DNA from 2 places in the Symbiopectobacterium purcellii genome. Region 2 is predicted to be linked to the other one. Evidence: predicted binding sites of a transcription regulator. Region 2 holds the regulator's gene; the other holds the start of a gene.
The links. Region 2 encodes LexA, which represses DNA repair genes until DNA is damaged. Its sites were predicted from a motif close to TNCTGTATGTACATACAGNA; they were not measured.
Positions count from the first base shown of each region.

Region 1: the regulator LexA is predicted to act here: its motif matches at 2,164-2,183, upstream of sulA (SOS-induced cell division inhibitor SulA).

Region 1 is NZ_CP081864.1:2,752,890-2,768,253, reverse strand. Features, by position in the region: gene matP (macrodomain Ter protein MatP) at 1-96, shown strand, start outside; gene ompA (porin OmpA) at 182-1,270, opposite strand; gene sulA (SOS-induced cell division inhibitor SulA) at 1,630-2,139, opposite strand; gene K6K13_RS13005 (TfoX/Sxy family DNA transformation protein) at 2,364-2,981, shown strand; gene yccS (YccS family putative transporter) at 3,110-5,239, opposite strand; gene K6K13_RS12995 (YccF domain-containing protein) at 5,260-5,706, opposite strand; gene helD (DNA helicase IV) at 5,932-7,986, shown strand; gene K6K13_RS12985 (methylglyoxal synthase) at 8,028-8,486, opposite strand; gene K6K13_RS12980 (DUF2057 family protein) at 8,630-9,163, opposite strand; gene K6K13_RS12975 (CoA-binding protein) at 9,533-9,946, shown strand; gene hspQ (heat shock protein HspQ) at 9,983-10,291, opposite strand; gene yccX (acylphosphatase) at 10,493-10,771, shown strand; gene tusE (sulfurtransferase TusE) at 10,779-11,108, opposite strand; gene yccA (FtsH protease modulator YccA) at 11,252-11,911, opposite strand; tRNA gene K6K13_RS12950 (tRNA-Ser) at 12,140-12,227, shown strand; gene K6K13_RS12945 (RidA family protein) at 12,386-12,907, opposite strand; gene K6K13_RS12940 (hypothetical protein) at 13,050-13,448, shown strand; gene K6K13_RS12935 (hypothetical protein) at 13,555-13,929, opposite strand; gene mgtS (protein MgtS) at 14,180-14,275, opposite strand; gene K6K13_RS12925 (NUDIX hydrolase) at 14,522-14,944, shown strand; gene K6K13_RS12920 (DUF4186 domain-containing protein) at 15,005-15,364, opposite strand, start outside.
Region 2 is NZ_CP081864.1:471,860-487,223, forward strand. Features, by position in the region: gene K6K13_RS02145 (protein-disulfide reductase DsbD) at 1-1,492, opposite strand, end outside; gene cutA (divalent cation tolerance protein CutA) at 1,468-1,800, opposite strand; gene K6K13_RS02155 (anaerobic C4-dicarboxylate transporter) at 1,909-3,210, opposite strand; gene aspA (aspartate ammonia-lyase) at 3,361-4,800, opposite strand; gene K6K13_RS02165 (FxsA family protein) at 5,300-5,770, shown strand; gene K6K13_RS02170 (co-chaperone GroES) at 5,979-6,272, shown strand; gene groL (chaperonin GroEL) at 6,308-7,963, shown strand; gene ubiC (chorismate lyase) at 8,347-8,895, shown strand; gene ubiA (4-hydroxybenzoate octaprenyltransferase) at 8,920-9,771, shown strand; gene plsB (glycerol-3-phosphate 1-O-acyltransferase PlsB) at 9,857-12,322, opposite strand; gene K6K13_RS02195 (diacylglycerol kinase) at 12,451-12,819, shown strand; gene lexA (transcriptional repressor LexA) at 12,940-13,551, shown strand; gene zur (zinc uptake transcriptional repressor Zur) at 13,619-14,140, opposite strand; gene K6K13_RS02210 (pirin family protein) at 14,238-14,939, opposite strand; gene K6K13_RS02215 (LysR family transcriptional regulator) at 15,048-15,364, shown strand, end outside.

The DNA.
Region 1 (15,364 bases), 2.3 Mb from region 2:
TCCAAAGAGCGCTATGCGAATCAAATGTCATTGCTAAAACAGGATCTGAAAGCGATCTTGTCTCAAGATAACAGCGACACAAAAAAGAACGGATAAAAAAGACCTGTTCAAAAATGAAGAAAAAAAACCTCGCAATCGCGAGGTTTTTTTATCAGTACAAGGTTATTCAGAAACGAGTAACTTAAGCCTGAGGCTGAGAAACAACGTCTTTGATGCCTTTAACTTCGATCTCAACACGACGATCCGGTGCCAGGCAATCGATCAGCGCTGCACGCGGTTTGGTGTTATCGCAGGTAGAACCGGTAACCGGGTTGGATTTACCCATGCCACGAGCAGAGATCTTGTTCGCCGGGATACCTTTGGATACCAGGTAAGACACGACGTTCTGCGCACGACGTTCTGACAGCGCCTGGTTAGCTTCTACAGAACCGATGCGGTCAGTGAAGCCCAGAACAACAACAGAACCGTCTTTAGGATCCAGATTGCTCAGTTGGCTGTACAGTTGGTCCAGAGACTGACGACCTTCTGGTTTCAGGGTGTCTTTATTGAAGTTGAACAGAACGTCAGAACGCAGTGTGAAACGCTTGGTTTCTACAACCGGTGCTGGTGCTGCAACAGGTGCCGGAGCAGCAACAACTGGTGCCGGAGCATCACCCTGACCGAAACGGTAGGAAACGCCAACGCTCATCAACAGGTTATCAGGACGTGCACCAACGGTGCCTGCATCGCCAATATTGTTGGTCCACTGGTAGTCAACGCGTGCAGCCCAGTCACGATCGAAAGCATATTCGATACCGACAGCAGCCAGCGGGGATACGCCAGTGTCGCTGTCGCTCAACTGATTCGGGTTAACTGTGCCATTAGCATCAACGCGCCATACCATGCCGCCCAGACGAGTATAAACGTCCAGATCTTGCATTACCGGGTAGCTTAATTTAGCAGCCAACTGAACGCCCTGAGCTTTGAAAGCGGCACTGTCAGTTGCGCTGGTCGCAGAACCTGAATATTTCAAACGGCCCAGCCAGTCATAACCTAATTCAAAGCCCAGATATTGGTTTGCCTGATAGCCGACGAATGCGCCTGCGCCCAGTTTGCTTTTGATCGGGTTGTTGTTAAGACTTTCAAAACCATTACCGTAGAAACCGGTGTCATGGAACTGGGATACACCCAGTTTACCGCCAACGTACCAGGTTTCTTCTTTGGGGGCTGCTTGTGCGACTGTAGCAAAGCCAGCCAGTGCCACTGCAATTGCGATAGCTGTTTTTTTCATTTTACGCCTCATTATCATCCAAACCGGCAATTAGCATTAATGCCAATAGGCCTTTGGTTAAATCCTTGACTGAAGCCACTGCTCTTAATTTATAACTAACTGCCAGCCAACTGGCATTATGCAAAGAGCAACTCCAGCGCGTTAAAGTCTACAACGTGATACGAAAGTTACAAGTACGATATGATCTGCCTTGTAGAAAAAACAGCGTTTCATACATACTTCCTAACAAATAATAGTTTATTTTGGCGAATCACAACGTTTATCCGTAATGGTTGACACGCATCACACCTGCATATCCGTGGTTTTGGCGTAAAACAAACCGGTATGACAATACTCAGATGAGAAAACTCTTAATTTACTTAATGGTACAGCGTTGAGTGAATTTTTAGGCGAGAAAATAGTCCATCCTCTTCTCTGCTTATGCACTGTGGTCTCATGATAAATCCGTAGGCGTTTCCTTTTTGAGCAGCTTGCCTCAAACGCATACTTTCTTCTTCCGTCAAATTGTGCTCAAGCCAGCATAAGACAACGCTGTAATTCCCCGTTAACAGCGCTTTTTCCATGGCATCTACAGTTTCATTAGGGCTGAGGTGATAAGGTTGAATCACTTTATCTAAGGGTAAACCCGATTGCTGTAACCAGTGGCGGCTGATTTTTTGTTGGGGGGCCAGCCACAGCAACCAGCGCGATTGCGCGGCTAATTGTTGCAAAAGTGGCAGTAACAGAAGCGTTGTCATTGGGTGCTCAACACTGTAGTCGATTTCGCTGATGATACCGCTGCCGTATCCTGCAACCGTGTGCCGTGGCAATGGGGCACTATGCAGTGAGGCCGGCTGATGACGTTCTGAACGAATAGAGTGCGCACGCATGATGGGTTTCATCCATAGTCGATATACTGTATGTGTATACAGTATATCGACTATGGATGAAAATCAACCTGCTTTTTTTGGAAGCGCTTCGCATAATTGGCATGGCAGTGGGCAGAGATCACATTTTGTGTTTGAAGCCTTACCAACCTTGTGATTAATTACTTTAACACGTTAAGAACACATATACAGACAGAGGATTGATTTTCAATACTAAAGGGTGTTGTATGAATCAGTTATGCAAAAAAAGGATTTTGCAATCAAAAGTTTCTTTCTCCTCATTGGGAGAAATAACCACCCGTTCTCAATTTGGCGGTTATAGCATCGCGGCAAATAAAACGATCTTTGGCCTTATCTCCAACGGAGAGCTTTATTTACGTGCGAACAAGCGCTGTGAGCCACATTTCCTTGCACTGAATATGCCGCATCTGGTTTATACCAAACGGGGCATGCCCGTACCGTTGAGTTACTATCTGGTGGGGGAGGTCTTATGGGAGGAACCGACTCAACTGCTGAAATTGGCCAAAATGTCGCTTGAGGGCGCAGAGCAGGATAAATCAGAGCGTGAGCATTGCACACGGTTGAAGGATTTGCCCAATCTGAATCACGATCTTGAGCGGATGTTATGGAAGGCGGGAATAAAAAATGCTGACGAGCTGCAACAACATGGTGCAAAGGAGAGCTACTTGAAGTTAAAAGCGGTCAGTAAACATGCCAGTGTGAATATTTTACTGGCGTTGGCGGGCGCGATTTGCAGAACGCATCAAGCCGCTTTGCCAAAAGGGGTCAGAAACGAGCTGATTGAATGGTATAAACACCATTCAGCACCGTTGCCTAAAACCTAAAACGCCAACGTGCGCGGTATCTTCAAGGCAATGATACCGCGCTACATGTTTTTACGCTTCGCATCTTCTCTGCACAATTTTTTCAGTGCGTACTTCACCAGACAGTCCCCTTCGACGGATAGCTCCTTTCAGCGGATAGTTCCTTTCAACAGCGTCAGTTCCGGCAAGACATCGATGATCAGACCGATTTGCTGCAAGACCAGTTGCTCCTTACTGTCGGGATCGGGGGCAAGCTGCTGTACCTGCTGTTGACGTGTCAACAACGCCTCTCGCTGCGCTTGTACGTCAATGTCAGGATGATGCAGTGCTGCATCAATATAGCAAATGGCATCATCGAGCAGTTGCAGCGTCTGCGGTATTACCAGCTTTTCTCGGTGGGCACCGAGCGTTGAAATATAGCTCAATAGCGTGTGGTTAAGGCACATAAAGCGAAACGCATCATCGAGCGTGTTTCTGATGGCATGAGGTTCAGAAGACATGTTTGCGACGACAGAGGCCAACTCTGCATCGCTGTTGTGCGCATCGCGGCGCGCGATACGGTAGCGCAAACTGTTGCTTTTACCTTGATGATATTGTTCAAGAATAGCATCCAGATAACGGCAGTTGGCGTTGATGGTTTTATCGATAACCGCAGGTAAACCGCGAAAACGCCAGTCCGGCCAGATAAAACTGACGGCAGCCCAGGCAATGGCACATCCAATCAACGTATCCAGAATGCGTGGCCCTGCCACTTCGAAACCCTCACCCAGTAAGTTAAAGCAGAGTAAAACCAATAGGGTAATAAACAGGGTGGCATGGGCATATTGTACGTTGCGAAAGGCAAAGAACAGCACGCCGCTGATAACAATCAGCGTGAGTTGCCCTTCAAGCGAAGGAACAAAATAGAGTACCGGTATTCCAATCAGGATGCCCGCTAACGTCCCGATGATACGCAAGGCCAACCGCCGTCGCGTCGCATTGTAGTTTGGCTGGCATACAAACAGGCTGGTGAGCAAAATCCAATAGCCGTGCTGCATGTGTGTCAGTTGAATAAGCGCATAACCTCCGCAGAGCAGGGCGGACATGCGGATCGCGTGGCGGAACAGTGCTGAACGGGGGGTAAGATGACGGCCAATGCGTAGCCGAATATCGCTCCAGCCCGTCAACCCGTCATCAGCCAGACTTTCTTCCATCTGCTGTTGCGATTCGAGCCATTGCTCTGATTCAATATTCATTAGCTGAGCATCAATGGCGCGCAGGTTATTCAGCAGATGGCGTAGCGCTTTTCCTTGGGCTGTATTTGCCCCCTCTTTGGTAAAAAAAGCGTGCAGTGCAGCATCCAGATAAACAAACGCCCGCTCAATACGCCCATCGTGCTGATATTTTTGCTGTAACAGAATGGATTGCGCCAATTGGCGACAGGCGCGTGCCTGCATCGTCAGTAAACGTTGAAAACGAAAAAGAATATCACTGTGGCGAAAGGTTTCACGTAACTGAGCGTATTGCACGTGCGAGGAACTGGCGCGTTCGTGAATATCTTGTGCTGCAAAATAGTAGTGCAGCGTGCGGCGGGTGCCCCGCTGTCCGCGATCGCCGCGTAGCCGGGTTAATAAAGAGGCTTTGGCTTGATTGAGCGTTGCCACCACATCACTGTTAACCAGTGCCACATCGATCAATGGGTTATCGGTCGAATCATCAATATCGGGATCAAACAGTGTCGCTTTGGCATCCAGATAGTGGGAAATCTGCTCAAAGCATCGCGCCAGACTGTCCTGCAAAGGACGAATGGGAAAGACAACATGCCCCAGCAACGTCAGCAGGTTGTACCATAACGCACCCGCGAGCAGCAAAAGCGGCTGTTGATACCAATTGTCATACAGGGACACGCCCAGCATAGTGTAAATGGCAATCAGCAGAGCGCCAAAAGCAATAGTGGCGTAGCGTTGACCCAATGCACCGAGCAGGATAAAACCAGCCGTTGAAAAGGCCAGTCCGACGCCGAATAACCACGGGTAAGGAAAAAGCAGTTCTATAGAGACTGATGCGATAAAGAAACAGAGCAGCGTTATAAACAGATTGCGTAATCTGCCGGTAAGACGATCGTCGAGATCGGTCAGCGCAGCGGCCACCACGCCGAGCGTTAACGGAATGGTGGTGGTGGGTTGGCCCATCCACCAGGGCAGCAATGCTGCGCCAGCCAGGGCTATAAAAATACGCGCGTTGTACAACCAACCGCTATTGTATAGGTAACGCCGGAATCCTGAAATGAAAGTCAACAACGTCTGTTCCTTACCGACGGTTAGCGATAGCGACGGCGTGCGTTTCTTTCACGTATCGCCTGCGCCTCTTCAATGGAAACCACACGACGACCTACAGGCCACAGTGCGATGACCGCCAGTTTGAAGTTGGCGATACCGACAGGAATACCGATAATTGTTAGGCATTGCGCAATGCCGCTGGCAATGTGCGATATACACAGCCACCATCCAAAAAGAATAAACCAGAAGACATTGAGGACTGTCCCGCCCGCACTTAATACGGCATTTTTACGCTCAGGCTCTACCTCATCGATGTGAACGGCCTCATTGCCGTAGGGGAACAGCGATAGCTTGGTGATTTCCCAGCATGACCGGGTCAGTGGCAATGTGAAAATCAGAACGATGCTAATTAGCGTTGCAATAAACCAGGCCAGCGTAGTGAAAAATCCGCCCAGCACAAAATTAAGAATGTTCAATACGGCGCGCATTATTGCTCCATGATGTCAGGCGTAGCGAAGGTCTCGTAAATAGGGCATCTATTATTACAAAATACAGACATCTGATGGCATTGCTTCAGCACACATCGCGTATGATGTCACCAGAAAGAATATTACATCAAGCGCAGGGATATCTTAACGTGTTTTAACACTGGAGAAGGGGTCTGTGTCGCAGGTAAACTACCGAAAAGCCGTTTTTTTCATGGCGTAACGAAAATGGAACTGAAAGCAACCTCTTTAGGCAAACATCTGGCACAGCACCCCTATAATCGGGTGAAGCTGCTCAATGCGGGCGTTCAGGTGAGCGGTGAGAAACACGAGTATGTCATTCCCTTTAACCAATTGCTGGATATTCAATGCAAGCGTGGTCTGGTTTGGGGGGAGTTGGAGTTTGTGCTGCCAGAAAACCAGGTGGTACGACTGCATGGCACCGAATGGCAGGAAACCCAGCAGTTTTACCGCTACCTGATGAAAATGTGGCGGCAGTGGAGTGACGACATGAGCGCGGTGTGCGCCGACGCGTTGCAGCACCAAGTCACTGATATCGAGCAAATGCTGAACCAGCACGGGTGGGTTTCACGTCAGGCGCTGGCGGCGTTACAGACAGATATTCGTGCAACGCTCGCGTCCTTGCCGCTGCCTGTCGCCAGGCTGACGGAGTTTGTGAACTGTTGTGACCGCTACACGCTTTGTCAGCAGTGGCTCGCTGAGGGCGAATCGTGCAGAACCGCCTGTAATCACACCTGGATGGAAAAAACGCTCTCCTCAGAGCAGGCATTTTTTGACGGCGTTGAAACGACTCCGCTTAATGTTTCGCAGTGTCGCGCCGTCATCAACGGTGAAGATTCCGTATTGGTGCTGGCCGGTGCTGGCAGTGGAAAAACGTCCGTACTGGTGGCGCGCGCTGCCTGGTTGCTGCACCGCAACGAAGCGATGCCGGAACAAATTCTGTTACTTGCCTTTGGCCGCAAAGCCGCGCAGGAGATGAACGAACGTATTCAGGCGTGCTTGCACACGGACGCTGTACAGGCCAAAACCTTCCATGCGCTGGCACTGCATATTATTCAACATGCTACGCGTAAAGCGCCGTCTATCAGCCAATTGGAAAGCAATGGCGCGCTACGACATGCGTTGCTGATTAAAACCTGGCAGCAGCAGTGCGCGGAAAAGAAAGCGCAAGCCAAAGGATGGCGGGAGTGGCTGAGCGAGGAGATGGCGTGGGATGTGCCTGACGGCGAGTTCTGGCTTGATCCGCGTCTGGCTGCGCGCTTGAGCGGTCGTTTGGATCGCTGGCTCGGACTTATGCGCATGCAGGGCGGGAGCCAAAATGAGATGCTGGTGCTGGCGGATGATGAGCAGCGCCCACGATTGCAGCGTGGTTTGCGCTTGATGGCCCCTTTGCTTAAAGCATGGAAAGCCGCATTGAAAGAGGAAGGCGCGGTAGACTTCTCCGGCCTGATACACCAGGCGGTGAATCTACTGGATAAAGGGCGCTTTATCAGCCCCTGGAAGCATATTCTGGTCGATGAGTTTCAGGATATTTCACCCCAACGTGCGCAACTGTTGGCCGCGCTGCGCAGGCAAAATCTGCGTACCCGCCTTTTTGCTGTCGGTGATGACTGGCAGGCGATTTACCGTTTCAGTGGCGCGGAACTGACGCTGACTACCGCATTTGAGCATCACTTTGGGCGCGGTGAACGCTGCGCGCTGGATACAACCTACCGCTTTAATGGTCGCATTGGTGAGATTGCCAATACCTTTGTGCAGCAAAATCCGCATCAATTAAAGAAACCCCTCAACAGCCTGCGTGCCGGTGATAAAAAAGCGGTCATGCTGCTGCCTGAAACACAGTTGGAAGCGTTGTTTGATAAGCTCAGCAGTTACGTCACGCCTGATGAGCGTATTCTTGTGCTGGCGCGCTATCACCATTTGCGGCCAGCCATGCTGGATAAAGCGAGTGTGAGGTGGCCAAACCTGGTTATTGAGTTTATGACGATTCATGCCAGCAAGGGGCAACAGGCTGACTATGTGGTGATTGTGGGGTTAAACGAAGGCAAAGAAGGTTTCCCTGCCTTACCGCGTGAAAGTTTGCTGGAGCAGGTCTTGTTGCCCCGGCCAGAGCCTTTTGCTGATGCGGAAGAACGGCGTTTACTTTATGTGGCACTCACCCGTGCGAAACACCGGGTCTGGTTGCTCTACGATCGTGACGCACCGTCTGTCTTTGTTGAGCAATTACAGCGTATCGGTGTGCCGCTTCACAGGAAACCTTAATAACAGCGCTGCCAGCAACCAGGTAGCGCTGATGTACCGCGTTACTTCAGACGCTCATTCAGATAGCGTTGGTAGTCGGGAATGGCGATCTCAACGGGCTGTTTAAAAAGGGCTGAGTTAACCAAAAAGTCAGCGGTGGAACGGTTGGTTGCGACCGGAATATTCCAGACGGTCGCCAAGCGAAGCAGAGCCTTGACATCAGGATCGTGTGGAACCGCATTCAGTGGGTCCCAAAAGAAGATCATCAAATCGATTTTTCCTTCCGAAATCAAGGCTCCAACCTGCTGGTCTCCCCCCATCGGGCCGCTCAGCATGTTCTTGACCGGAAGCGCGGTAGTGCGTTGGATCAGGTTCCCCGTGGTGCCTGTCGCGTAAAGGTGGTGCTCAGACAGCGTGTTCTTGTGTGTACTCACCCAATCCAGCAGAGCCTGCTTACAGTGGTCGTGTGCCACTAAAGCAATGTGCTTATGTTCAGGAATAGTACGGGTGGTGAGTTCCATGTTTACGTCCTTTCATCAGAATAATAAACACAGATTACGAGAACACTATTTCGCTGAAAAGATGTAGATGAAAAAAATGCGACTAACACCCAGCGCATTGATGCAACTGCGGTTAAAATAATCAAAACAGCGGTGCGATTTTATTACTTGTCCTTTTCCTTTGCCCATTTCAGAAAACGATCCTGGGTGTCTTTGTCTGCCTGCCGAAACCAGTATTTGAGAATAAGAAAAGGGTCAATGCTGTCTTGGGCATTGGCTGCGTTATTCTCAGGCCAGGTTTTTGCGTTCTGTTTGGGCGAAGTAAAGGCGGTGACGGATGCATTTTTATTGGCAGCATTGTACTGTGCCAGAATGGGCTCCAACTGGTGAGCGAGCTCATCACTGCTCAGTTCAAGCCTGTCGAGGCGTGCGCTGATAGGGTTATTGTGGTTATCCACAAGTTGATAGTGCGTGTCGAGGTCGAAATGTTCGCGTGCCTTGGGCGTGTCGAGTGCGGGTAACTGGATGGTAATAACGTCCTGATTACGCATATTGAACGCGGCCAACAACAGCGGCGATGAGTACGTGCGTTTTTCACTGCCAGTGGTAGACGTCGTTTTTACCACCCGAAACAACAATTGATGTTGCCCGTTATCCAGTTCCAGACTGTCGGCACCTTTCAACAGTGAACTGGACACCTTTTGCCCATCAACGGCGAGAGTTCTATATCCTGATGTAACTTTAGGGTGGTGGCAGCGCTGGCCATACTGCTCGTGACGAAGAAAAGCAACACTAAAACACGATACAATTTCATCAGCTTTCCTCCGGCATCATTTAACTCGCCATTGTTGAGTATTTGGCTAAATGTGTCAAAGTTTTCATTTTTTAACAGTTTTTTATCGGTGCCAGGATTTACCGCCCCATTTGTGTTTACTGCTTTGTTTATCTGAAAATTCTACTTCAGACATGCCAAATTGAATACCCGCGTTCCCGGCAAGGTAAGACAAAAATTAGGCGGCACGGTGGTGTACACTGTAAAAGAGTCCATAGTATACGAGGTAACAACAATGAAGGATGCAGAGATTAAATCGGTGTTGGAGAGAGTAAAAACGATTGCGTTGGTCGGTGCCAGTGAGAAAGTCTCTCGTCCCAGTTACGGTGTGATGGCTTATTTATTGGAGCAAGGGTACGAGGTGATCCCCGTCAGCCCTAAACTGGCAGGGCAAGAACTCCACGGTCAACGGGTTTATGCGTCACTTGCCGATATTCCTGGCAAAGTGGACATGGTCGATGTTTTTCGCCAGCCAGAGGCGGCTTACGAGGTGGCTAAAGAGGCCATTGCCATTGGCGCAAAAGTGCTGTGGCTGCAAATTGGCGTCATCAACGAGCAAGCGGCGGTGCTGGCAAAAAATGCCGGACTTGAGGTTGTGATGGATCGCTGTCCCAAAATCGAAATTCCGCGCTTGGGTCTTGCTAAGTAATAAGCCTGTACGTAATGCCGGCCACAGCGGCCGGTATTAATGCTGTAAGCGAGGCGCTCGCTGTTTGATCTCTTTAGCAAGCTCATTCAGAGAAGGGTGTCTGTCATCATCGGGCGCTTCTTGCATCAACTGTGCTTCCGCCAGATAAGTATGAATGGTTTCCCCTTGTTCATCTTCCATCACAACATGATACCAAGGTGCAGAACGCAGCGTATCATGGGCATCAAGTTCCTCCCACGCCGGGCTCACCAGCGAGTATTCAGGATCGATATCAATCACGACACCAGGGTACCCCAGCAGTTTATGACGAATCTGTTCTCCAATACCGAATTTACAGATAATCATAATGCCTCCTGAGATAATCTGACTCTGTAACCTTACTTTTATATGGGCGCGAATGCCCAGATTTCAAGCCGCAGGTAGAAAGGTAACGTCGGGTATTTGCTACCGGATTAAGATTATTTTACTGTTAATAGTATGATGCATATTGCGTTGCCGTGCAGGAAATAAATGTGCCTGTCCATTTCTGATTGAGGAGGCGTTTAGATGTCAGAACACGGTGTCACAGCCTATGTGTACGGTGTGGTGCAAGGTGTTGGTTTTCGTTATCACACTCAACAACAGGCGCGACAACTGGGTATAAAAGGGTATGCCAGAAATTGTGAGGATGGCAGTGTGGAAGTGGTAGCCTGTGGTGAGCCGCAGCAGGTTGAGCAACTTATCGCTTGGCTAAAAGCAGGTGGGCCGCGTAGCGCTCGTGTTGAGCGTGTTCTTACCGAACCCTGCGCGATGATGGATTACACTGGTTTTTCAATCCGCTATTAGCTGAGCATCAGATACATTTTACCGGTTTAGGTAGTCCTGCAATTTTGGTGGCCTGTTTGGCCGGGCCTTTCGGGAATAGCCGATACAGGTAGCGGCTATTACCTTTTTCTTCACCGTACTTTTGCGCCATTGCTTTTACCAGCATGCGAATTGCCGGTGAAGTATTGAACTCCAGATAGAAGTGGCGAACAAAACGCACCACTTCCCAATGCGCGTCCGTTAACGTGATATCTTCCTGCTTTGCCAGTAGCGGTGCGAGAGATTCGCGCCAATCAGCGCTGTTAAGCAGGTATCCTTGTGCATCCGTTTCTATAATACGCCCTTCGAACTCCAACATAATGCCTCGTAACCCTTGTTTTAAGCGAAGTGTAGCAAAGAAATTTAGCCGGAAGAATGGGGTAGGCGGGGAATAAAAAGGCCTGAGCGCAAACCCAGGCCTGTTACATCAGTGGAACGACAAAGGCAAAAGCCTCTATTCGGTTAGTTGTTGCGCATGATACCCAAAATGCTCAACAAGCTTACGAACAGGTTATAAATGGAAACGTACAGGCTCACCGTGGCGCGAATATAATTCGTTTCACCACCGTGAATGATGTTGCTGGTTTCCCAGAGAATGGCGCCTGCCGAGAACAGAATAAACAAGCCGCTCAACGCAAGATGCAACGCAGGGAGTTGCAGGAACAGATTGGCAATTACCCCGACGATCAGAACAACAAATCCCGCCATCATCATTCCGGACAGGAATGACATGTCCTTACGCGTTGTCAGAACATAGGCAGAGCAACAAAAAAAGACCAACGCCGTGCCGCCCAATGCAAGCATGATAATGTCAGAGGCGCCGGAGGCAATCAGTGAGCTCAGGATTGGGCCCAGCGTGTATCCCATAAATCCGGTGAGCGCAAATGCTGCCAGAATACCTGCGGGACTGTTAGCGAGTTTGTGGGTCAAAAACATCAGCCCGTAAAACCCTATCAGCATCAACAACAAGCCCGGCGCGGGGAGGTTTAGCACGGTGCTGGCGGTAGCAGTAAGTGCGGAAAAACCCAGCGTAAGCGATAAAAGGAAATACGTGTTACGCAGCACCTTGTGCGTGCTGAGCAGTGAGCTTTCCTGTCTGGAAGAGACAACAATACGATCCATGGCAGCGACTCTCTCTGTTAACTGATTATTATGACTCAGGATATCAGCATAGATAGTTGCACAGGGTTATTAAAGACGTTTTACCCTTCTTTACGCTGTGAGGTGCTAATTTTATAAGCATTATGATGATATTACGTCCAGTTAACGCTAAATAGGTTATTTTTAGCGCAGTTGAGCATTATCATGCTTTACAACCTCGCAGGCTGTGTTTATAGTTCGCTTCGTTGTGGAGGGGTGGCCGAGTGGTTTAAGGCAGCGGTCTTGAAAACCGCCGAGCGTAACAGCTCCGTGAGTTCGAATCTCACCTCCTCCGCCACTCATTCAATAGAATCGATACGTTAACAATAGTCTTCGGTTTTATCCTGCATAAGATGCAGCATCAAAGTCCCTTAGCAGGGACTTTTTTGTTTGCGCTTTATCTGCTTTTTATTATTACCTGCTCTGATTATCCATCTATCCGCTACAGCGTGGTGCCTAATGATTTGAGGTTACTACGGCTGTCCCGTCTATCATGCACAGGCAGTTTTCGTTGATAAAATCAGTAAATACCGTCATCCGTGCTGGATAGTGTCCGTCAGTGAAAAATTCGCGAAAAGTATCACGGACCGCAGGGAAATCGTGTCGGTGTTTTAGATAAAGCGTCAACTGAACCATATCATCTAGACTTGCGTCGACCGACTGAAGTGTTTTTTGCAGAGCGTTCAGGGATGCTTTTGCCTGATACACTGCATCCGCTTTCTCATGACCGCCACTGTGGTGCGCCAGGAAAATAAACCCTCCTGCTACTACGCATGCTGGGCAAGTATCATCCTTCGTGTGGGATGCTGCTCTTACTATCATCACGTCGTCCTCAGAGTAAATTGTGTCTGAACTGTATTTATATACAGTTAAAGGGGCAAGGTTTTTTTTGCGATAACCACATTGAAGATGTGAGGTTGTGAACGCGCTCTGATTTTCCCCATATCCTGATGTAAAAGGTGGAGATGGCTGAGTCACGGTCAAAACCTAAATAATGACAAAACAGCTTTCGTTTTTTGACAGAAACTCATCATATTCCTAAAGAACGAAATATTGCCTGTGACATGATCGGCGCTTATTTCGAATTAACGATTTTACTCATAGAAATTTAGGTGATGTCATGCAATTAGGTAAAACTATAGTGGTATTAGCGCTGGGGGTGTTATCAGGATGCGATGCACAACAAGCAGAAAACAGCGACAAGAACAACAATCGTGCGCAGGCTGATAATTCAGTGCCGATCATTATCGCGTTAAAAGACAGAGGGGAAGGGTTTCAGGAAATTCCTTCGACGTTGCTTATCAAGCAGACGGTGTCCGGTGATTCCGTTGAATCTCCCGAGCGTGCAACCGTGACCATCGAGGAGGATATTCCTACTGATGATTCAGTGGCTGCAATGCGTTATGTCTATCAGTTATCTAAGAGAGATGACACCTGGAAAATAGACAGTAAAGATATCAGCCAGCGGTGTGTCAGTGGGCGAGGGAGTGCCGATTTTTCCAAGGAGCTTTGCCGCTAATCTCATTCGGATAATGGCACTCGGTGAGCTCGATTATCATGCTTAAAAAAGGTGCGTCGCGTGCCACCCGTGCTGTTTCCAGGTGGCCCTATTCGCGCCTCCACAGTCAGGCAATCTCTGTTTGCAGACCTTCCTTTGCCCTCTCTTTAATGCTTTCCTGAACTCTGTGAGTGACACGACTCTTGTCTTCGGGCGACATGGCCTCAAACTCTTCTTTGGAGATCCCCATTGAAGCCAGAATCGAGAAAAAGAGTCGCTCTTGCGCAGACATATCAAGCCATTCCTGCAATTCTTGTGCGGCGGCAGACTGTTGAGACACTTGCGTGGGTTGAGCACTGACCGCATTTTCTTGTTGAGTCGGATGCTCTTTCGCTACCGCTTTTTTTAACTCAATATCGAAAGCATTTCCTTGCGAAGCAATCAGGCGTGATGCTGATGATGTCAACGCGGTATGCGTAGCCAATGTTTCAGTGATGGACATTCATATTTTCCTGTGCAAAGAGAGGAAATACGATAATGCTACTTTTTTAGAGATTCCATTCGGAGGGTAACCGCGCTAATTATGGCTAAATTACCGGATAGGCACGCAGTATTGGTGACGTAAGAGTAACGGTGAGATGGTTAAGCTGAGGGTAATGAGTAGACGGTATAGTTAGGATGCAAATTGAAAATTGCCTCCTCTCTGCCATGATGGCACGAGAGGAGTCATCGATTGGGGGGATCAGTGTTCATTAGTCATCCCATTTAGGGATAAAGAAGGCGATAATAAAACCTACCGCTACGATAACAGCGAGTACGCTGATAAATACATTTTCGTTTGCCAACATAGTAAAACTCCTTGGGTTAAGTAATTCGATAGATAATCCTCTGCGATAAAAACAGCCTGACTAAATTTCAAGGAGAATTCTAAGATATACACCTTAAACGGGCTTTAAATAATCGCTACTTTTGGCCGTGCAGTTGGAATAAGGGCGAAATTGAACATAGTGGGATCTTTCTTTGATCGCGATCTCACTTCATTTTCACCACCTCGGGTAATCTTCTCGGCCCTTTTTGTTGAGGAAGCATTAGTGATGAGTAAGATAAGAGCGAAATCGGTCTGCCTATTCCGCCACAACGGGCGAGTGCTGCTAGCGGAAGGACACGATCCGGTCAAGGACTCGCATTATTTGTTACCCATCGGCGGTGGCGTTGATTTTGGTGAAACCTCTGAGGCTGCGGCTATCCGTGAAGTCAAAGAGGAGATTGGCGCTGATGCCGTTGATCTGACGCTGTTGGGCATATCCGAAAATGTTTTCGAATACAACGGAAAGCCGGGTCACGAAATCGTTTTTGTTTATGAAGGTCTGTTTGCCGATAAGGCGTTTTATCAGCAAGAGGTAGTTCACGGCGTTGAATCCAATGGCATGCCAATTGTGATGCGCTGGATCGATCAGACCGCCGTGCTGAGTGATGCGTTTACTGTGTTTCCTAATGGCATAAAGGGCATGTTATAGCCTGTCTTGCCGCGACGTAAATCAGCGCCAAGCGTCGTACTTTTTGGCGGCACACCGTTGTTATCTCTGTGCCAGTGGTTCTCGCTTGGCGATTTCTCGTTCCAACCATGCCATCACGACGCTCACGATATAGTCTTGTTCTTGTTGGCTAAGCGCTTGGTGTGCGGCAATGCCATGCCATTTTGTTAAACATCCCCGGCAGCAGGTCGCCGTGGCATGTTGCGCAATAAATACAGGATGGCCGCGCATTGGGGTTTGTTTGCCATCATTGCGCGGTTCGGCGGGCGCTAAACGTTGTGCAATGAAATCAGTAGCATGTTGTTTGATAACATCGAAGCCCTTTTGATTCATATAGCTAAACTCTTTTGGCCCGAGTGCAAAACGTTGTCGAAATGCCGAACGAGACAATCGTAAGAAAAG
Region 2 (15,364 bases):
TCTCAAACTCTTTGCAGGCGACACACCAGTCGGCATATAAATCCAGCATAGCAGGGCGCTGACTGCTGGTGAGGGATTGGTTCAACCCCTCAAGATGATGAACAGGTATAAACGGCAGGGTTGATGTGTGAACGGTGCTGGCTTGGCTTGATGAAGGCATTAGCCATTCTTGCAATGGGCGAGCCGCGGTCACTGCACCAATCAAAAGCAGCAGTTGTATCAAACGCATTCCGCGCCAATGGCTGCGCAAGCCCAGCATGATCAGCCATGCCAGGAAGGAAATTATTAGCAGGCTCCACAGGCGAGCTCCCCAGATATCGCCTACAACGCGTTCCAACAGAAAAACCGGTAAGGCTAAAATGACAAACCCAAAAGCCGTTTTGATGTGCTGCATCCAGGGACCGCTGCGGGGTAAAAAGCGATTGCCGAACAGCGTCACCGCGATAAGCGGCAAGCCCATACCGAGCGCATAGAGATAAAGAATGCTGCCGCCGGCGACGCTATTACCGCTTTGCGCAATGTAGAGCAGGATGGCGCTGAGAGGAGCAGTGGTGCAAGGCGAGCAAATCAGCCCTGCTAGTGCCCCCATGCAAAAGACCCCGCCAAGAGAGCCGCTTTGTTGTCGATTGCTCCACAGCGCCAGACGGGTTTGCAGGGCAGAGGGCATTTGTAGGTTATAGAGACCAAACATCGACAGCGCGAGTGCGATAAACAGCAGTGACAAACCGATTAACACGGCCGGGTGCTGTAGCGCCGCCTGAAAGCGCAGCCCCGCCGCCGCGATGACAATGCCGAGCAACGTGTAGGTCAGCGCCATGCCTTGCACATAGGTGAACGCCAGCAGCAGGGTGCGGCGCGCGGATAATTGCTGTTTCCGGCCAAGAATCAGCCCGGAAATCAGTGGGTACATCGGGAGTATGCAAGGGGTGAAGGCAACACCGATACCGATCAACAGCGCCCAAAGTGGAGAAAACGGCAGAGGCGCAGGTGCTACCGGTGCTATGACGGGAGGCATCGTATTGCTGGGCGTTGGCTGTTGGTCTGCGGTCACGGCACTTAACGGAATTTCTCGCGTTTCAGGCGGGTAGCAAAACCCCGCATCAGCGCAGCCCTGATAGGTAACACGCACGGTGGCACCCGCTGTGCTCTGCCTAATGGGGACGGTTACCGTGAGGCTATCGCGAAAGATTGCCACTTCGCCAAAAAAATCGTCTTTGTGCGGCAGGCCGGCGGGTATGGATATGTCGCCTAACACGGCTTGGCCGGGAGCCAGCGTGATTTTGTCGCGATAGAGGTAATAGCCCGGGTGGATTTGCCAGCGTAGCGTCAGCGTCTCTTGCTGTTGCTGAAAATCGAAAGCAAATGCGCGATCTACCGTCAGAAAGCGGCTGTTTTGCACCGCAGATGACGGCGCAAACAGGGAGGCACCTGCCAGTTGAGGGCAGATCAGCGTGCTTAACAGCAGGATCAGCGTAAGGATGCGGTTAGCCATGTCAGGTAATCTTTGTCGCCATCCGTGATCGGAACCACCAGCAGTTCCGGTGTTTGATAAGGGGGTTGCTGTTTAAGGCGTTGCAGCAGCGCATGTTGATGCAAGGTATCGCTCTTGATCACCAGTTGCACTTCCCTTTGCTGCTCCAATTTACCTTCCCAGACATAGAAAGAGTGCGCGCCAGGCAGTACTGTGAGACAGGCTGCCAGCCCGGCAGTGAGCACATCCGTTGCCAGCTGTTGTGCTATGGGGTCGTCAGGTGCAGTACACAGGACAACGATGGCGGTGCAGCTTGCAGGATTTTCCATGGTCACCCCAGTGAAAGAGGAACTGGGGGTACTATACCCTGCTTTGGGGGCCGAGGGGAATGGATGCCGGGCGGTGGCACACCGCCCGGGGTGAATACCGGAGGGACGTTACAGCACCATATTTCCCAGAACAAAGCCAAAAATGACGGATAGCGTAATCGCCAGAACGCCAGGTACCAGGAACGCGTGGTTGAAGACGTACTTGCCGATGCGCGTTGATCCGGTGTCATCCATTTCCACGGCGGCGAGCAGCGTGGGATAGGTGGGCAACACGAACAGCGCTGATACCGAAGCAAAAGACGCCACGGCAGTGACTGGCGTTACACCTAACAATAACGCCGCAGGCATCAGTGCTTTGGCTGTCGCCGCCTGTGAGTAGAGCAGGGTTGAGGCAAAAAACAGTATTACTGCCAGCATCCACGGGTAATTCTGCAACAACGCACCAGCCGTACCCTGGATTTCACCGATGTGGGCTTTTACAAACGTATCGCCTAACCAGGCCACGCCCATTACGCAAATGCAGGCGCTCATGCCGGATTTGAAGGTGCTGGCAGAGAGGATTTTGGCGGTATCCAGCTTACAGGTGATGCAGATCAGGGTGGCGACCGTCAGCATAAACACCACAATGGCTTCGTTACGGGGCAGTATGGGTTTGGCAATCAGCCCGACGGTGTCGCTGATGGCGGTGGCGTAAAGCATCACAGCGACAATACCCACTAAAAACAGCAGCACAGAGCGCTTGGCCCCGGTTTTTATCTCCAGCTTGCTGACGCCGCGTAGCACGGTTTCACCCTTTGCCAACCGTGCCTGATAAATCTCGTCGTCTTTCAATTCCTTGCCCAGAAAATTGGTCACCACGGCGGTAAGCAACACCGCGCACAAGGTCGTCGGGATACATATCCCGAGCAGCAGCAGATAGCTGACGCCTTTCGGTTCAAGAATGCTGGCAACGAAAACCACGGCGGCGGAAATCGGTGAGGCAGTGATGGCGATTTGCGACGCAACAACGGCAATCGATAATGGGCGCGAGGGGCGAATCCCTTGTTCTTTAGCCACTTCTGCAATCACTGGCAGCGTTGAGAACGCGGTATGCCCCGTTCCCGCCAACAGCGTCATAAAATAGGTGACGACAGGTGCCAGAAAGTTGACGTATTTAGGCTGACGCCGTAGCAATTTTTCAGCCAAACTCACCAGATAATCCATGCCCCCAGCGACCTGCATGGCTGCAATGGCGGCGATCACCGCCATGATGATTTGAATCACGTCGAAGGGAATGGCGCCGGGTTTGATTTGAAACACCAGTGTCAGAACCAAAACGCCGAGACCGCCCGCGAAACCGATACCGATCCCACCGAGTCGTGCACCGAGGTAGATAGCCAACAAAACGATAACCAACTCAAAGGCAAACATAGTGATGCTCCTTGTTAGATAAGAAATTCTTATGGTTGTGAGCAAACCTGAGGCCATAAAAAAGGCACGCCCGCAAAATGCCGACGTGCCTGTCAGGAGTAACGCGAGCGCGCCCGATGGCGAGGCGCGCTGAGTTAGCCGATCGGACGCTTAAGACGCGTCGTTATCATCCGTGTAACGTTTGGCCTTGTAGGCTGGGTGCATCAGGTTTTGTACCGAGAAAATGTCATCCAGCTCACTTTCGGTCAGAAGACCGCGCTCCAGCACCACTTCACGCACGCTCTTACCGGTTTCAGCACAAATCTTGCCGACAATATCGCCATTGTGGTGGCCAATAAACGGGTTGAGGTAAGTCACAATGCCGATGGAGTTGAAAACATAGGCTTCGCATACCGCTTTGTTGGCGGTGATGCCGTTAACGCATTTTTCCAGCAGGTTGTGGCAGGCGTTGGTGAGGATGTGGATCGATTCGAACATCGCCTGACCAATGACCGGCTCCATCACGTTAAGCTGCAACTGACCTGCTTCAGAGGCCATGGTGACGCAAGTGTCGTTGCCGATCACCTTGAAGCACACCTGATTGACCACTTCCGGCACCACCGGATTGACTTTGGCGGGCATAATGGAAGAACCCGCCTGCAATTCCGGCAGGTTGATTTCATTGAGGCCAGCGCGCGGACCGGAAGAAAGCAGCCTAAGGTCATTACAGATTTTCGACATCTTCACCGCCAGACGTTTCAGCGCGCCGTGCACCATCACGTAAGCGCCGCAGTCAGAAGTTGCTTCAATCAAATCCTCAGCCGGCACGCAGGGCAGTCCACTCACTTCCGCCAGACGCTGCACGGCTAACTGTTGGTAACCGTCCGGTGTGTTTAACCGTGTGCCAATGGCCGTTGCGCCCAGATTCACTTCCAGCAGCAATTCACCGGTGCGCAGCAGGTTTTTGTTCTCTTCTTTCAGCAACACATAGAAGGCGTGGAATTCCTGGCCTAGCGTCATCGGCACCGCATCCTGCAACTGGGTACGGCCCATCTTCAGGATGGTTTCAAATTCTTTGGCTTTGCGCTCGAAGCCGTCAGCCAACTGGGTGATGGCCTCTATCAGCGTCAGGATGGCGCTGTACACCGCAATACGAAAGCCCGTAGGGTAGGCATCGTTGGTAGACTGGCACTTGTTCAGATGATCGTTAGGTTTAAGGTACTGGTATTCGCCTTTGTTATGGCCCATCAGCTCCAGGCCAATATTAGCCAGCACTTCGTTGGTGTTCATGTTTACCGAGGTGCCCGCGCCGCCCTGATACACATCAACCGGGAACTGGTCCATGCATTTGCCGTTGTTCAACACTTCATCGCAGGCACGGATAATGGTATCGGCAATCGGTCGGGGAATGGTTTTCAACTCGCGGTTTGCCAGAGCAGCAGCCTTTTTGACCATCACCATGCCACGCACGAATTCGGGGATATCGCTGATTTTGTGGTTGCTGATGTAGAAATTTTCAATTGCCCGCAGGGTATGAATGCCATAGTAGGCATCGGCGGGAACTTCACGGGTACCTAACAGGTCTTCTTCAATACGGATGTTGTCTGACATGAGAGCCTTCTCTTGAATCCTGCAACTTGATGAGAACGCGTTTTGCTAACCACCTTGGCGTTAACAAAAAAGCGTGTTAACAAATAATCGTGCCAATAAATGCGAGTTATTATCACGATGGTGTTACCACAAAATGTATCACCACAGGCAACAGTTGCAGAACGATTGACCATATCTGCCTCCGCTGGAGTGATGATATATTGTATAGAATCCCAAAAGCGTAGTTTCGATCACTCAATGAAGATAGGTAATTAATAAAGTAAATAAATTGTGATAGTCGTCACGGGTGATTATTGCGCAATGAAATTTCTGTCTACAGGTTGAAAATGCTCGCTTGCGCTACCACTTCATTAAATTATAAGGGTTGATGTAGGATCTCTGGTGATATGTCTTCATGATGGCCGGATACACAACAGATGACGGCAGCCTGTCAATCAGGCGGGCATCGTTCGTATTAGTTTCCTTTAAAACAATTAGTTAAATAAATCAGGAGAATCCAGTGTGCTGGTTACCGCTATTCCTACTCTTTCTTTTTGCCTACATTGAAATTTCGCTGTTCATCCGTGTTGCGGAAGTGCTGGGCGTCGCGGTGACGTTGCTGCTGGTGGTGTTCACCTCCTGTATTGGCGTTTCTCTGGTGCGCAATCAGGGCGTGAAAACGTTTATTCAAATGCAGCAGAAAATCGCGGCAGGAGAGAGCCCAGCGGCGGAGATGGTCAAAAGCGTATCGCTGGTATTAGCGGGTTTTTTGCTGCTGCTGCCCGGTTTTTTCACCGACTTCCTCGGATTGCTGCTGCTGTTGCCCCCGGTGCAAAAGCGCTTGACGGTCAAACTGATGCCCCATCTGCACATTTGGCGCGGCGCTGGTACGACCTCGTCCGGCAGTAACGGTAATACCTTTGACGGTGAGTTCTACCGCAAAGATGACGAGCGCAAGAACCTCGAACATAAAGATGATCAAGACAAATGATGTTGGTTGAGAAAAAGATTTTAACTGTATGTTTTTTATCTTTTTTAAATTTCACTTCATCAAATTTTCATCGCTATCGCAAAAAAAAACCTTTTTCTCCCTTGAAGGGAAGCGAATCGTCCCCACTTAGAAATGCACAAGGCGGGTATGAGAATGTACCCGGTGTTAATCCCAAACTGATATGGACTTTATCAAAGGAGAGCTATCAATGAAAATTCGTCCATTGCATGACCGCGTGATCGTCAAGCGTAAAGAAGTCGAGTCCAAATCTGCTGGCGGTATTGTTCTGACCGGTTCTGCTGCGGCTAAATCTACCCGTGGTGAAGTACTGGCAGTGGGCCATGGTCGCATTCTGGAAAACGGCGACGTAAAACCGCTGGATGTGAAAGTTGGCGATATCGTCATTTTCAATGATGGCTATGGCGTGAAAGCTGAGAAGATCGACAACGAAGAAGTCCTGATCATGTCTGAAAGCGACATCCTGGCGATTGTTGAAGCGTAATCATCTGAATCGAACGAATTTAAGGGAAATAAACCATGGCAGCTAAAGACGTAAAATTCGGCAATGACGCGCGCGTAAAAATGCTGCGCGGCGTGAACGTGCTTGCTAACGCAGTAAAAGTGACCTTAGGCCCGAAAGGCCGTAACGTCGTTCTGGATAAATCTTTTGGTTCTCCAGTCATTACCAAAGACGGTGTGTCCGTAGCGCGTGAAATCGAACTGGAAGACAAGTTCGAAAACATGGGCGCGCAGATGGTGAAAGAAGTGGCCTCCAAAGCGAACGACGCGGCGGGCGACGGCACCACCACGGCAACCGTACTGGCACAGTCTATCGTTAATGAAGGTCTGAAGGCCGTTGCTGCTGGCATGAACCCGATGGATCTGAAACGCGGTATCGATAAAGCGGTTATCGCTGCGGTTGAAGAACTGAAAAAACTGTCCGTACCTTGTGCTGATACCAAAGCCATTGCTCAGGTCGGTACCATCTCTGCCAACTCTGATGACACAGTCGGTAAACTGATCGCTGAAGCCATGGAAAAAGTGGGCAAAGAAGGCGTTATCACTGTAGAAGAAGGCTCCGGCTTACAAGATGAACTGGCCGTTGTGGAAGGGATGCAGTTCGATCGCGGTTATCTCTCCCCGTATTTCATCAACAAACCGGAAACCGGTTCCGTTGAGCTGGAAAGCCCGTTCATCCTGCTGGCTGACAAAAAGATCTCCAACATCCGTGAAATGCTGCCAGTGCTGGAAGCTGTTGCCAAAGCAGGCAAACCGCTGCTGATCATTGCAGAAGATGTTGAAGGTGAAGCGTTGGCGACGCTGGTGGTGAACACCATACGCGGTATCGTTAAAGTTGCCGCGGTGAAAGCACCGGGCTTCGGCGATCGTCGTAAAGCCATGCTGCAAGATATCGCAACCCTGACTGCCGGTACTGTTATCTCTGAAGAGATCGGTCTGGAACTGGAAAAAGCCACGCTGGAAGACCTGGGTCAGGCAAAACGCGTTGTGATCAATAAAGACACCACCATCATCATCGACGGTGTGGGTGATGAAGTGGTTATTCAAGGTCGTGTTGGCCAGATTCGTCAGCAGATCGAAGACGCAACTTCTGATTACGATCGCGAAAAACTGCAAGAACGCGTTGCTAAACTGGCAGGCGGCGTTGCCGTTATTAAGGTTGGCGCGGCCACTGAAGTGGAAATGAAAGAGAAGAAAGCACGCGTTGAAGATGCGCTGCACGCTACCCGTGCTGCCGTTGAAGAAGGCGTGGTTGCCGGTGGTGGTGTGGCGCTGATTCGCGTAGCTAATGCCATTCGCAATCTGCAAGCTGAAAACGAAGATCAGAACGTCGGTATTCGTGTTGCGCTGCGCGCAATGGAAGCACCACTGCGTCAAATCGTGGAAAATGCCGGCGAAGAACCTTCCGTTGTGGCTAACAACGTGAAAGCAGGCGAAGGTAACTACGGTTACAACGCCGCAACAGAAGCTTACGGCAACATGATCGACATGGGTATTTTGGATCCGACCAAAGTAACCCGTTCTGCACTGCAATATGCTGCATCCATTGCTGGCCTGATGATCACCACCGAATGTATGGTGACCGAGCTGCCGAAAGAAGATAAAGGCGACTTAGGTGCTGCTGGCGGTATGGGTGGCATGGGCGGTATGGGTGGTATGGGCGGCATGATGTAATCAACGCCGGGCACAGGCGCGTTGCGCTGAGGCCCGGATAGATAGCATCAACACGCTATTAGGCTCAACATGAACACTATCTGGTATATCGCCAGATAGTGTTTTTTCTATGTCCCTGTTTTCGTTTTTTTTCTGAGCAAATGGCGATCAAATCTTGCCTGCCCGCTGTCAAAGATTAAAAAAATGTTATCATATTGCGCACTCAACGGTGGCGGGGTGTGCCGAGGCGTGATGGGTGTGCGCTACAATAGGTACCGCAGTATGCATTTCACCAAACCCGGCGAGCAAGACTGACGCTACCGGCGTGAATTATGAGAGTGCAACATATCGCAACGGTATCGAGGCCATCGTCATGCATCAACAGCCACCATTGGAGTAGGGATATGTCCGATGCAGCGCTAACACTGCTGCGCACCATTGAATGGTTGCACGCGACCGATTGGTTAAAAGAAACGCCGATGGCGTTGCCATCCCCCGTCGATACCTGGCTAAAAGAGACCGGTTCAATGACGAAGCGGCTGGAACGACATTGCACGCAGTTGACGGTGGTGCCGTACTATAATGATTACATTGCGACTGAGATGCTGGGTGATGAACAGCGTGAGTTACCAGACAGCGCGCGTTATTGGTTGCGAGAGGTGATAATCTACGGTGATGGACAGCCCTGGGTGGCCGCCAGAACCTTGATTCCGCCCTCGGCCCTGGACACCTCGGTGTCGGCGTTGACAACGCTTGGTGATACACCGCTTGGGCGCTATCTGTTCAAACAGGATTCCCTGCAACGCGATTACATTCACATTGGACGCTGTGAAAACCTGTGGGCTCGGCGATCCCGCCTGCGTTTGTTTAATCAGCCAATACTGCTGACAGAATTGTTTTTGCCCTCGTCGCCTGCGTATCATTTTCAAGGCGTTGATCAGGGTAACCGTTAAGGAGAAATGACGTTGGAACGAAGTATGACAGCGGGAAAATGGGGCGCTTATTGTCGGTTAATGCGAATTGATAAGCCGATTGGTTCCCTGCTGTTGCTCTGGCCAACCCTCTGGGCATTATGGTTGGCGGGTGGTGGCGTACCGAGACCGTGGACGCTGTTGGTCTTCGTCGCGGGGGTATTTCTGATGCGTGCGGCAGGCTGTGTGATCAATGATTACGCTGACCGCCATTTTGATGGGCATGTAAAACGTACCGCGTCTCGTCCCTTACCCAGCGGCTTGGTGAGCGAGCAGTCGGCAAAAGTGCTGTTTGTTGTTCTGGTGCTGATGGCGTTTGCGCTGGTGCTGACATTGAATCGCATGACCATTTGGCTCTCCGTGGCGGCGTTGGCATTGGCATGGATATACCCCTTCATGAAACGCGTCAGCCACCTGCCGCAGTTTGTGTTGGGTGCGGCATTTGGCTGGTCGATCCCCATGGCCTATGCTGCCGTTAGCGAATCCCTGCCGGCCAGCGCTTGGATTATGTTTTTAGCCTACATCTGCTGGACTGTCGCCTATGACACGCAATATGCCATGGTCGATCGCGATGATGACCTCAAAATCGGCATTAAATCCACCGCGATTCTGTTCGGGCGCTTTTATACCTTGATCATCGGCTTGTTGCAGGCAAGCATGCTGGCGTTGATGGTGGTGCTAGGCATGCAGATGAAACTGGGGGCGGTATTTTACCTCAGCGTTCTGATGGCGGCGGGCCTGTTCGGCTATCAGCAATGGCTGACCGCCGGGCGTGAGTGTGATGCTTGTTTCCGTGCGTTCCACAACAATAACTTTGTAGGGATGGTGTTTTTTGCGGGGATTGTGCTGGGGCTGTGATGGTCCCCGGCATCACACAGGGCGTGTGATGCCGGAGTAAAGCGGCAATAAACCGCGCAGTAGCGTAACACTACGCTTGCGCTGCTTACTCTTGCATTACTTCCTGCTTCTCGTCTTCCGATTCTGCGCTGGCCGGCGTGCTGGCACTTTCAATCGTCAACCGAACTTCCGGTGTGATCAAATCGCTAAGAATGCGGTAGAGTTCCAAGGTATTGCGCGTATCCACGCTGCTGCTGTCGCTGATGTAACCCTCTTGACGCAGCGTGGCAACCAGCGTTGAGAACACCGCCTTATCAAAGAACTCCGGCGCGTTAATGCCATGCAGCACGGACAGTCGCTGCGCCATATTGCGGCTCTCTTTTTCCAACGTACCGCGGTTCATTTCCGGATTAGCGCCGAGTAATGACAGCGTAATTGCGTAACGTTGCAGGGTTTCCCGCACGCCGGCGGCCAGCAGTTGGAGTGTGCGAATACGCAGTGGATTCAGCACCAGCGTATCTTGCTTGATGACGATCAGTTCCTGACGCACCAGCTCAGCGGTCAACGTTTCAATGACGACAGGCAGCGCTTCTTTGCTGTAATGCAAGAACAGTTCGGCTTGAATTAATGGGTAAATCAACGACATCTGTCGTGTTAACTCATCCGGCGTGATCCTCCCGCGGTGCATGACAATACTGGCAATCATCGATGGCAGCACCAGCAAGTGCTGGATGTTATTGCGATAATAAGTCATCAACACGGCCTGTTCACGCGGCAGAATGATGATCTCGCCAATATTGTCTTGCTCGACTTCGAATTTATTCATCGCCAGCGCGTGTTCCAGCAGTTCCGGCGCGGTCTTTTTCGGTGCGGTAACATCTTTGCTGTAAGGTACATTGCGCAGCAGTTGCAAATAGCAGTCCAGCTGCTCATGCATTTGCTCACGGGTCAGCGCGCGCTGACGTGACGCCAACAATGCCGTGGAGCACAGGTTCATGGCGTTCGCAGCGGCAGCATTGTTAATGCGCACCATGATGATATCGGCAATATCCTGCACGGTAGGCGTGAGCCAGGTAGGGCGCTGCGCTTCAATCGGATCGATAGTTTCGCGCCACTGCGGCACATGGTGGTTGAGGTAAGGCGTCAAAGACAGCGGTTCGCCAAAATTCACATAGCCTTGCCCCAGGTTGCGCAGTTTGCGTAACCCGCGCACCATCTGCATGAAGCCCTCTTTCTCTTTGGTGGCACCGCGCAGCTCTTTCGCATAGGTGCCCACTTCCATCACATGCTCATAACCCACATAAATCGGCACCAGCGTGATAGGGCGGGTACCGCCGCGCAGCATCGCCTGAAGGGTCATGGCCAGCGTGCCGGTCTTGGGCTCCAGCAATCGACCCGTGCGCGAACGTCCCCCTTCCATAAAGTACTCAACGGAGTAGCCGCGTGAGAACAGCTCGCCGAGATATTCGCGGAAAATGGTGGAGTAGAGCTTGTTGCCTTTGAAGGTCCGGCGAATAAAGAAAGCCCCCAGGCGGCGGAAAATCGGGCCTGCGGGCCAGAAATTCAGGTTGATGCCGGCCGCGATATGGGGAGGAACCAGACCTTGATGATACAGCACATAAGAAAGCAGCAGGTAGTCCATGTGGCTACGGTGACAAGGCACGTAAACCAGTTCATGGCCATCCTGTGCCAACTGGCGCACGCGCTCGGCATTATGCACGTTGATGCCTTGATACAGGCGGTTCCAGGTCCAGCTCAGAATGCGATCGGAAAGTCGCACGGCTTCATAAGAGAAGTCCGCGGCGATCTCTTCCATCAGGGCGATGGCATTTTGCTGCGCTTTCTCATGGGAGATTTTCTTGCTGCGTGCCTCATCTTCAACGGCTTTCTTGATGGCCTTAGAATCCAGCAGCTTATGGAATAACTCCTGACGTACTGGCAAGCGTGGACCAACGGCGGCCAGACGCTGACGGGCAAAGTGCATGCGGGCGACACGCGCCAGTTTGTGCGCTATGGTTTTGTCTGTGCCGTGTTCGGTGGCCATGTGGCGCAGCGACACGATGCTGGAGAAGCGCACAAAGCTGTCGCGTCCCAGCCAGATCACCGCAAAAAACTTCTCAATGCCATTCAACAGACGCAGGTGCGGCGTCGCGCCGTGCTGTCCTTCGCGGCCCGGAGAGCGGCCAAACATGACAGAAACGGGCACCATCTGTACATCGAGATAGGGATTGTTGCGGTGCAGATCCAGATAATCATGGAACAGTTTGACGGATTCCTGCTTGGGCGTGTAATAGCGGAACACGCGCGGACCATCGTTAATAAACACGTGGCTGGGCAGTGATACACCGTCAATTTCAGTCGGTTCCAGCGGATCGGGCAGTTCTAAAGCTTGGCATTTTGCGCGCAGCGTCAGTAAATCCGCCTGTGAGTTATAGGGCAGCACATAAAGGATGGGGCGAGACGGATCTAGCCCTAACTCCGCCACGGGATCGTTAGGAATTATCTTGCTTTTCACTAACAATTTAAGTGCGAAATTCAGTAATTTATAGTAAATTTTACGCCAGCCGGACATAACAACCAGAAGCCTCATGAGTAGCAATGCGCCGCAAGGATACCAGAAAGTACACGGGAGATCTGTGGTGTGAGACAACGGTGTTACGGGAAAATTGCAAAAAATCTCTGATAAACGGGTGAAAAAACATGAATAAGGCTACCGGGGTAACTCGGATTATCAAGGCAACCGGGTACTCTCTCAAAGGGCTGAAACAGGCATGGCAGCACGAAGCTGCATTTCGGCAAGAACTGATGCTGCTGGTGGTAGCGGTGCTGGTTGCGTGTTGGCTCCCCGTGTCACTGCTGGAGCGGCTATTGCTGATTGGCGTGGTGGTGGTAGTGGTGCTGATGGAGTTAGTCAACAGCGCGATTGAGGCCGTTGTCGATCGCGTGGGGACGGAGCACCATGAACTGTCCGGGCGCGCCAAGGATATCGGATCGGCGGCTGTGTTTGTGGCCTTGGTCTTTGCCGCCATTGTCTGGGTCAGCATTCTCTGGCCTCTGGTTCTGGGGTGATTTCAGCATGATTTTGGGGCAATGCTCATAAAAACACGGCTATTTGCCTCTCTGTCATTCCCAAGCCGCGATGACCTGTATATACTCACAGATAAACTGTATAAACAACCAGGGGGCGGGATGAAAGCATTAACAACCAGACAGCAGCAGGTCTATGATCTGATTCGCGATCATATTGCGCAGTCCGGCATGCCGCCAACGCGTGCTGAGATTGCCCAGCGACTGGGTTTCCGCTCACCTAACGCGGCGGAGGAGCATCTGAAGGCGCTGGCGCGTAAAGGCGTAATTGAAATCGTCTCCGGTGCATCACGCGGGATCCGCCTGCTGATGGAAGAAGAAAATGCCGGTCTGCCGCTGATTGGTCGTGTTGCGGCCGGTGAACCGTTGCTGGCGCAAGAATACATCGAGTGCCACTATCAGGTCGATCCGGCCATGTTCAAGCCGCACGCAGACTTTCTGCTGCGCGTCAGCGGTATGTCGATGAAGGACATCGGGATACTGGACGGCGATTTGCTTGCCGTGCATAAAACGCAAGAAGTGCGTAACGGACAGGTAGTGGTGGCGCGCATCGAAGATGAAGTGACGGTTAAGCGCTTGAAGCGTCAAGGTAATACCGTACAACTTCTGGCGGAGAATGAGGCCTTTGCTCCCATCGTGGTTGATTTGCGTGAGCAGAGCTTCAGTATCGAAGGGCTGGCCGTCGGCGTTATCCGTAACGGTGAGTGGAGTTAAATCCCGTTAACCGACAGGGCGCTTCTGTTCAGGAAAAGCCTTGTCGGGGACGTGATGCACGCTCAGATCAACGACCAGGTTTCGCATTTTTGATGGGCACCGTATGGTCGTGGTGGCAGTGCCCGTGTTCACGGCAATCAGCCACTTCCTGACAGGCCTCGCACAGGCCATGCGCTTCTACCACGCTGTGGCGCAGCGTAAAATTGGCGCTTTGTGCCAATTGCTGAAGAATGGCTTCAATGCCTTCCGTCTGACGTTCTGTCACTTGTCCGCAGCGATCGCAAATAAACAGCGCTGAAGTATGGCTATGCTCTTCAATGTGGTGACACATGACATAGCTGTTGGTCGATTCCACGCGGTGGATAAACCCTTGCTCCAGCAGAAAATCCAGTGCGCGATAGACGGTAGGGGGCTTGGCTTGCGGTTCTGAAGCGCGCAGCAGATCCAACAGATCGTACGCACTGATCGCGCCGTGTTGCTGCGCCATCAGCCGAAGCACTTCGAGTCGCTGTGGCGTAAGGCGTACGTTGCGCTGTTGGCAAATACTTTCCGCCTGGGCGAGGAGTTTGTCTTGGTCGCTTGAATCCATTGGCCTGATCCTACCGCATGATGATGAACATGTTGTTCATCTTACCATGTAAGGCATGGATCGCGCTGTGATAATCCATCAGTGGGTTTAATGCGCCTCAGGCAACCAGATCGATAAGCAGCGCACGCAGCGGGGCTTTGGCGCGGATAGTCAGCTGTTTTTCCTGCTGAATGAAGGCGCCGTCTCCACACTGTAACATCGCTGCGTTCTCTTGCGGCGTCATGGCTTCCATTGCACCGTGAATCACCTGAAAATAGGCGCGGTTGCCGTTGAGCGTAAACGTGTGCTGTTCGCCTTCGTCCAATTGCAGATGGTGTACCCAAACCTGCTGGCGAAGTTGCAGGCTGCTGTTTTCACCTTCCGGTGAGGCGAGCAGCTTGACCTTTGTATCGCACAGTGCAAGCCGTTGCAGCGCGCTGTTTTCCCGCGACGGGCAGGCATTGAACCACAACTGCAAACGTGTCAGCGGCGTGGTATCGCTGATACTGTGCTCGCTGTAACTCACCGCAGGCTGTGCGGCTAATAACAGGACGTCGCCCGCTTTTGCGCGGATATGGCCTCCGTTGCTGTCGCGATATTCCGCTTCACCTTGCAGCAGAATATTTAAAATATCGACCTGCGGGTAGGTGCGTGGCTGAAATGCCGAGCCAGGCTTGAGGACTTCCTGATTCAGCACGCGCAGTGAGGCAAAGCCTAACAGCTCAGGATCGAAATAATGGCCGAAGGAGAAGGTGTAGCGCGCTTGCAGCCAGCCGTAGTCAGCTTGACCGCACTGTTCCGCTGTTCTGCATATGATCATGGTTCTGAACCTCAAAAATTACACTAAACAAATAGTAATTGTGTGGACGTTGGATTGTTAGCTAGTTAATCTGGTCGGTATATTCAAAATTCCTGAATGAGTGAATAAATGGCAAAAGAACGGGCATTAACGCTGGAAGCGCTGCGAGTGATGGATGCCATCGATCGCCGTGGCAGCTTTGCGGCAGCGGCTGATGAGTTGGGGCGCGTGCCGTCGGCGCTGAGCTACACCTACACCATGCAGAAGCTGGAAGAAGAGCTCGACGTCGTGCTTTTTGATCGCTCAGGGCATCGCACAAAATTTACCAACGTGGGGCGTATGTTGCTCGAACGGGGGCGAATCCTGCTTGAAGCTGCCGATAAACTGACCACTGATGCGGAAGCGCTGGCGCGTGGCTGGGAAACCCATATTACCATTGTCGTTGA